DNA from 3 places in the Micromonospora arida genome. Region 1 is predicted to be linked to each of the others. Evidence: riboswitches for the same ligand, from Rfam matches in the RefSeq annotation. Region 1 holds a riboswitch; each other region holds the start of a gene.
The links. A riboswitch is a leader RNA that binds a small molecule or an ion and turns the genes downstream of it on or off. The one in region 1 is predicted to bind cobalamin.
Positions count from the first base shown of each region.

Region 2: it holds a riboswitch for cobalamin, as region 1 does, so the genes downstream of both, ACFYP0_RS05480 (acyl-CoA thioesterase) here and ACFYP0_RS16005 (ribonucleoside-diphosphate reductase subunit alpha) in region 1, are expected to answer to the same signal.
Region 3: it holds a riboswitch for cobalamin, as region 1 does, so the genes downstream of both, cobN (cobaltochelatase subunit CobN) here and ACFYP0_RS16005 (ribonucleoside-diphosphate reductase subunit alpha) in region 1, are expected to answer to the same signal.

Region 1 covers NZ_JBIALC010000004.1:408,832-411,093, reverse strand. Annotated here, with positions in the region: gene ACFYP0_RS16005 (ribonucleoside-diphosphate reductase subunit alpha) at 1-988, opposite strand, end outside; cobalamin riboswitch at 1,182-1,398, opposite strand; gene ACFYP0_RS16000 (enolase C-terminal domain-like protein) at 1,828-2,262, shown strand, end outside.
Region 2 covers NZ_JBIALC010000001.1:1,180,882-1,183,143, forward strand. Annotated here, with positions in the region: gene ACFYP0_RS05475 (cellulose-binding domain-containing protein) at 1-314, opposite strand, end outside; gene ACFYP0_RS05480 (acyl-CoA thioesterase) at 722-1,168, opposite strand; cobalamin riboswitch at 1,364-1,580, opposite strand; gene ACFYP0_RS05485 (copper resistance protein CopC) at 1,702-2,262, shown strand, end outside.
Region 3 covers NZ_JBIALC010000001.1:569,987-572,248, forward strand. Annotated here, with positions in the region: gene cobN (cobaltochelatase subunit CobN) at 1-1,072, opposite strand, end outside; cobalamin riboswitch at 1,331-1,507, opposite strand; gene ACFYP0_RS02845 (MBL fold metallo-hydrolase) at 1,824-2,262, shown strand, end outside.

The DNA of each region.
Region 1 (2,262 bases):
CGTCCGGCACCCAGTTGGCCAGGTTGAGGTTGTGGGTACGTCGGGCGTCCTCGCCGGTGTTGTCCCGCAGTTGCAGGAACTCCTCGATGTCCGGGTGCCACGGCTCCAGATAGACGCAGGCCGCGCCCTTGCGCCGGCCACCCTGGTTCACCGCGGCGACGCTCGCGTCCAGGGTGCGCAGCCACGGCACGATCCCGTTGGACTGCCCGTTCGTGCCCCGGATCAGCGCTCCCCGGGAGCGGACCCGGGAGTACGCGATGCCGATGCCACCGGCGAACTTGGACAGGTTGGCGACCTGGGCGTACCGCTGGTAGATCGAGTCCAGCTCGTCGAGCGGGGAGTCGACCAGGTAGCAGGAGGACATCTGGGTGTGCCGGGTCCCGGAGTTGAACAAGGTCGGCGAGCTGGGCAGGTAGGCCAGGCTGGACATCAGCCGGTAGAAGCCGACCGCCTCGTCGGCCGTCCGGGACAGGCCGCAGGCCACCCGCAGCAGCCAGTACTGCGGGGTCTCCAGCACCAGTCGGCTGGTGGGGTGGCGCAGCAGGTAGCGGTCGTACACCGTGCGCAGGCCGAAGTACTCGAACCGGCGGTCGCCGTCCGGGTCGATGGCGTGGTCGAGGGTCGCGGCGTGTGCGGCGACGAACGCGGCGGTGTCGTCACCGATCAGGCCCTCGGCGTGGCCGACCCGGATCGCCGCGCTGAACGAGGTGATGCCCTGACGACGCACCTCCTTGTCGACGTAGCCGGCCAGCAGTCGCGCGGCGAGGCGCGAGTACTGCGGCTCCTCACCGATCATCTCGGCGGCGGTCTGGATGGACAGCCGGTCCAGTTCGGCAGTGGTCGCGCCGTCGTAGAGGCCGCTGATCGTGCGGGTGGCCACCCGCATCGGGTCGACGTCGGTCAGGTCGTCGGCCCACCGCTCGACCGCACGGACGATCTTGTTCACGTCCACGGGTTCGGTGCCGCCGTCGCGCTTGCGGACCTGCATCGGCGTCCGCCGCACTGTCGCGTCGCCGCTGGCCGGGACTACCTCGGTGACTGTCACCACTCGCTCCTCGGAGTTCGAGACCTGGTGGCCCGGACGCGAGGAGACAGACACCGACGGACGCCACGCCAGTCCGGCGTGGGGTCAGGTGGCGTCAGCCGTCCCACGCGGCCTCGGACCGCCGCCCACCCGGGTGCGGGTACGCGGCGCGCTGGCAGGTCTTCGGACTCGCGGGCACGACCGGTCTCGCCGGTCTCCTACTGGCCGTCGCTTCCCAGGCCGATTGGTGGCCCAGTGCTGTTGACGGCGGTCGTTCCCACTCACCGCTGCGGGACAGTCCCGGATTTCCACCGGGTTCCCTGTTGCCTCGACCGCCCCGGATGAGCGGCCGAACCAGCTACGCCCGACACCATATATAGGGGCGCAGCCGTTGTCACACCCCACATGTCGGTGTCGGGCGTGTCGGCGCCGACTCGGTGATCACCGTCACCGCCCCGACCGACAACGCCACGCCGACCGACGCCAGGCACCGGAGACGGGGGCTCTCCACCGGCTGTCGACAGTCGACAAAGATGCGATGTATCCAGGCCATGGTGGCGCAGGCCGCATCCATGTGTCGCCGTCAATGCCCCAACAGGAGTGGAACATCCAATCTCACAGACCGCCACTCCCGTTACCTTCGCCCGCCAACCGGCACGATGGGCGGCAAGGCGGATCAGCCCGGCGAGGCAAACATCATATGTCTGCGGGTCTGCGGTGATCGACATCGTTGACGTGCTGGAGCGGCTCTCCGTATACTCCCAGTGATCATCTGATCTTTAGCCTAGTCGGGCGAGGAGCGCATGCCGCAGATCACCGCCGTCACCGTCGAAGACGTCCGCTTCCCCACCTCCCTGACCGCTGACGGGTCAGACGCCATGAACAAGGACGGCGACTACTCGGCGGCCTACGTCGTCCTGCACACCGACGGCGTCGACGGCGTGGGCGCGCCACTCGCGGGGCACGGCCTGACCTTCACCATCGGTCGAGGCAACGACATCGTCGCGGCGGCGGCAGTCCACCAGGCACAGCTTCTCGTGGGCCTGGACGTGGCGACGATGGCAGCGGACATGGGCGCGGTCTACCGCCTCCTCACCTCCGACTCGCAACTGCGCTGGCTCGGTCCGGAGAAGGGTGTCGTCCACCTGTCCCTGGCGGCCGTGCTGAACGCGTCGTGGGACCTGGTCGCCCGGCTCGCCGACAAGCCGGTGTGGCGGCTGCTCGTCGACATGTCCCCC
Region 2 (2,262 bases), on a different contig from region 1:
GTGCCAAGGGTCGCGTTCCAGCCCAGATTGGTCGCGCTGACCTGCTGGCCCGCCTGGGCCCAGGTGGCGCTCCAGGTTTGCGTGAGCCGCTGGTCGACTGCTGGGAACGCGAACCGCAGCGTCCACCCGTTGACTGGGTCACCCAAGTTGGTGACCGCGATGTCGGCGTGGAAGCCACCGGTCCACTGGCTGGTGACGACGTAGTTCACCCGACACCCGGCCGCCGCGTTCGCCGCACTGGCGTGTGAGATCGCGGCCATCATCGCGACCATGGCAACAGCGATGGCGGCCACAGCAGTCAGCGACTTCCGCATGGCACACCTCGCCGTAAATAGTTGGACGTCTATGAATATCTCGACTGTCCTGCTGCTCCACCTTCCTGTCAAGGCACGCACGGCAGTCCTGCCGCCGGCAGGACAACGGACAGCCCGCCATGGCTGATCGGTAGCGGCCACAGCGCCGAACAGGCAGAAGAGTGGACAGCGCAGCTTCCCGCCTGGACCGCGACTGACCGCCAGGTCCTGGACGACTTCGCGTCAAAGAACGCAACGAAGTGGGCGGCCAAGTCCCGGCAGAAAACCGAGCGCCGGGTACGCGAGCCTGCAATGTGGACCGGCGAGTGAGCAGATCACCAGACTGACGGCCATCAGTCAGCCTGCGAGTCACAGCGCGGGTGCACCCTCTCGTGATGTGGGCGCCGGTAGCGGTAGTACCAGCCGGGTCAGTCGTCTTCGGCACCGTCGAGCAGCGCGCGCCGCAGCGCCAGCCGGTGCTTCCGGCGGATCTCCGCCTCCCGGTACCGCCGCCGGTCACCGTCGGTCTCCGGTAGCAGCGGCGGCACCGTACGAGGCTGGCCGTCGTCGTCGATGGCGACCATGACCAGGTGGGCGGTGGCCACGTCGGTGGGTGGCACCGCCCGGTCCCACCGGTCGGCGGTCACCTTGACCGCGACCTCCATCGAGCTGCGACCGGCCCAGGTGATCCGCGCGTCGACATGCACGACGTCGCCGACCCGCACCGCCCGCAGGAACGCGGTCTCGTCGATGGCGGCGGTGACCGCCGGCCCGTCGGAATGGCGGGCGGCGACCACACCAGCGACGGAGTCGATGAGGTTGAGGATCCGGCCGCCGTGGACCGTACCCATCAGGTTGGTGTGGTGCTGATCCATGATCTGCGACAGGGTCAGGTGCGACGCCGACGGCGCTCGGCCGGCGATCGTGGTGGTGTCGTGCACAGCGGTAGTCCGTCCCTCGGGAAACCACACCGCCGGAACACGGGCACACGCTGACGAGGACACACCGGCGCACACCGCCCGGCACGTCACCCGCTCAGCCCACCCGCGAGGCCGACGGCAGCGCACACGGTTGTGTACGCGGCGCGGGCAGGTCTTCGGACTCGCGGGCCCGACCGGCTCCACGCCGGTCCCCTACTGGCCGTCGCTTCCCAGGCCACTGGCCCAGTGCTGATGACGGCGGTCGTTCCCACTCACCGCTGCGGGGCAGCCCCGGATTCCCACCGGGTTCCCTCTTACGACGCCCGGCCAGCTCATGACCGGGCGAACCAGCGCCACCGGGAGCATAGCTGGCCAGGGGCGACGGCCTCTCAGGCCGGCCTACCACCCGGAAGGTGTTCGACTTTAGCCATGTGAGGAAAAAGTTCGTCACCTCTTGTAAAAAGTCTCAGCGCAGTGAGGATATTCAGATGCGTCGTCACCCTCAGATTCCTGGGCGGGTGGTCTCGGGCCTCCTCGCGCTCCTCCTCGCCTCGGCGGTCGCTCTCCTCGCGTCCGCTCAGCCCGCCGCAGCTCACGGGACCCTCGCGATGTCCACGCCGGCGGGTGGCGCCACGGTGCGCGAGCCGTTGACGTCGGTGCAGCTGTTCTTCACCGAGAAGGCCGCCGTCAACGCGTTCTTCACGATCACCGCGCCGGGTGGCATCCGGGTCGACAATGGCTGGTCGTACGGGGAGCCGAAGCCGCTGGACAAGCCGGTGCGCGAGTACTTCATGGTCAACGGGCAGTTCGAGCCACGCGAGTACACGACCGGGTTCCCCGCGACGGTGGCGGTCGCGCACCTGCCGGCCAAGGGGCAGTACTCGGTGAGCTACCTGTCGGTCGCCTCGGACGGCGACCCCGTACGCGGCACTTTGACCTTCCGCTACGACGGGCCGGTGACGGCGGCGCCCAAGGGGTGGAGCCCACCGTCGACCCAGCCAGATCCGGCGCTGTTGGCCACCGCCGAGCAACACGGGTCGTCCGGGCAG
Region 3 (2,262 bases), on a different contig from region 1:
CCGAGGCCGGGGTGTCCAACCCGACGGCGTTGCCGACCCGGGAGTGCTTGGTGGGGTACGAGCTGAGCACCACGGCGACCCGCTTGTCGGCGTGCGGCACGTACCGCAGCCGGGCGTGGCGCACCGCGATCCCGGCGACCCGGGCGGCCCGCTCGGGATCGGCGGCGTAGACCGAGAGCCCGTCCGCGTCGATCTGCTTGAACGAGAACGGCACTGTGACGATCCGGCCGTCGAACTCGGGGATGGCCACCTGCATCGCGGCGTCCAGTGGGGACAACCCGGCGTCGCTGCCGGCCCACTGCTCCCGAGTGCTGGTCAGGCAGAGCGCCTGGATGATCGGCACGTCCAGGGCGGCCAGCACGCCCACGTCCCAGGCGTCCTCGTCGCCGCCACCGGAGGCGTCCGCGGCGACCGCACCGCCGGCCGCGAGCACCGTGACCAGCAGCGCGTCACAGCGGGCGAAGAGCCCGAGTGGGCCGGCGCCCGCGGTCAGCCCGCGCAGCGAGCCGCAGAAGATCGGCAGCGGGTTGCCGCCGGCCTGGTGGACCGCGTCCGCGAGCACGTCGACGAATCCGGTGTTGCCGGCGAGGGCGTGCGCCCGGTAGAAGACGATTCCCACTGTGGGCCGATCCGGGTCGGCGGGGTGTTCGCCGTGCACGCCGTACGCCGGGGTGGGCGCGGGTGCGGCGAACCCCTCGCCGGTGAGCAGCACCGTGTCGGAGAGGAACCGGGCCAGCTGCGCCAGGTTGTCCGGTCCGCCCTCGACCAGGTACGCCAGCGCCTGGGTGACGACCCCGGACGGCACTGTGGAGATCGCCATCAGCTCCGCGTCGGGCAGCGCCTCACCCCCGAGCACGATCGTCGGCACGCCGGTGGCGAGCACGGCGGCGAGGCCGTCCGGCCACGCCTGCCGACCGCCGAGCAGGCGTACGACGGCGAGGGCGGCCCCGTCGAGCAGGGCGGGCACCTCGTCGGCGGCAACTCGGGCGGGGTTGGCCAACCGGTAGTCGGCACCGCTGGCGCGGGCGGCCAGCAGATCGGTGTCGGCGGTGGAGAGCAGCAGGATGCGCACGGCAGGCTCCGGAGAGTGACGCCCTGGGCCCTCACGGGGGCGACCGGGACGATGCGGGTGGGTACGGCGTCAGCCGGTACGACGGCCCGAGCGAACGGCGCACCGACGCATGGGTCGGGGACGGTCAGCGCCGGGCGATCAGCTCAGCGGTGCCGGTGGCCGGTGTCCTTGGAATGCACTGCCTGGAGCGCAATACGACGATAATCGTCGATGAATGAGACGCCGTGCGTCATCGGGTCCTCCTCGGGTGTCCACGCCCTGGGGTACGTCCCGACGGCCGAAGTATCCTGGCTTCCGGATCGACGCTCTCCCCCGGCCTTCCAACCGCAGACACACGGCCGTGACTCACGAGGGGGGATCGCTCCCCGGTGACAGTGGCGGGACCGCGTCGGATTCGCACCGACTTCCTTCACTGCCGTCAGGCCGCGAATGCTGCCACACCGCCGCGCCGCCGGTCAACGCCGGTCCGGCCCCGCCAGGCGGACGGCACTCATCGAGCTTCAGCGATTGCTGCGAGCGCGACTCCGCACAGCGCAATGCCCCAGATCAATGCCGGACGTCCTTTGCTCTGCTTACCTATAGGCGCCAGTGACGCTCCGTGCCCGGTGCATATAGGTAAGCAGAGCAAAGGGGGGTAGCACCTACCCTGGCCTGCGCCGATCGTCTGAGGGGACGGTGGCATGCGACACCCTCGCCTAGGATCGGCGAACGCCACACCAGTGTCCGTGATCAATCTCGGAGGTCGATCACCTTGGTCGCCCCGCAGTTCCACCACCTGGCCGGCCGGGTCTGGCTCTGCCCGGGCGATCCCGACCCGGAGGCGGTCCAGGCCGGCGTCGCCGTCGTCGCCGACGAACGCGGCAGTGTGATGATCGACGCCGGGCAGAGCCCCGCGCACGCCCGCGAGATCCAGGCCGCGCTGGCCGCCGCCGGGCTACCGGAGCCGCGCTGGCTGGTCTACACCCACCATCACTGGGACCACGTGTGGGGCGCCTGCGCCTGGCCCGGGGTGGAGATCGTCGGGCACGAGACGGCCGTGTCGCTGCTGCGCGCCGAGGCCGCCCGGCCGTGGAGCCACCGCTACCTGCACGAGCAGGTACGCGCCGATCCCCGCCTGCGCCCGAGCTTTCAAGCCCGCGCACGCGCGATGGCGTCCTGGGAAGACTTCGCCATCCTGCCGCCGACCCGGA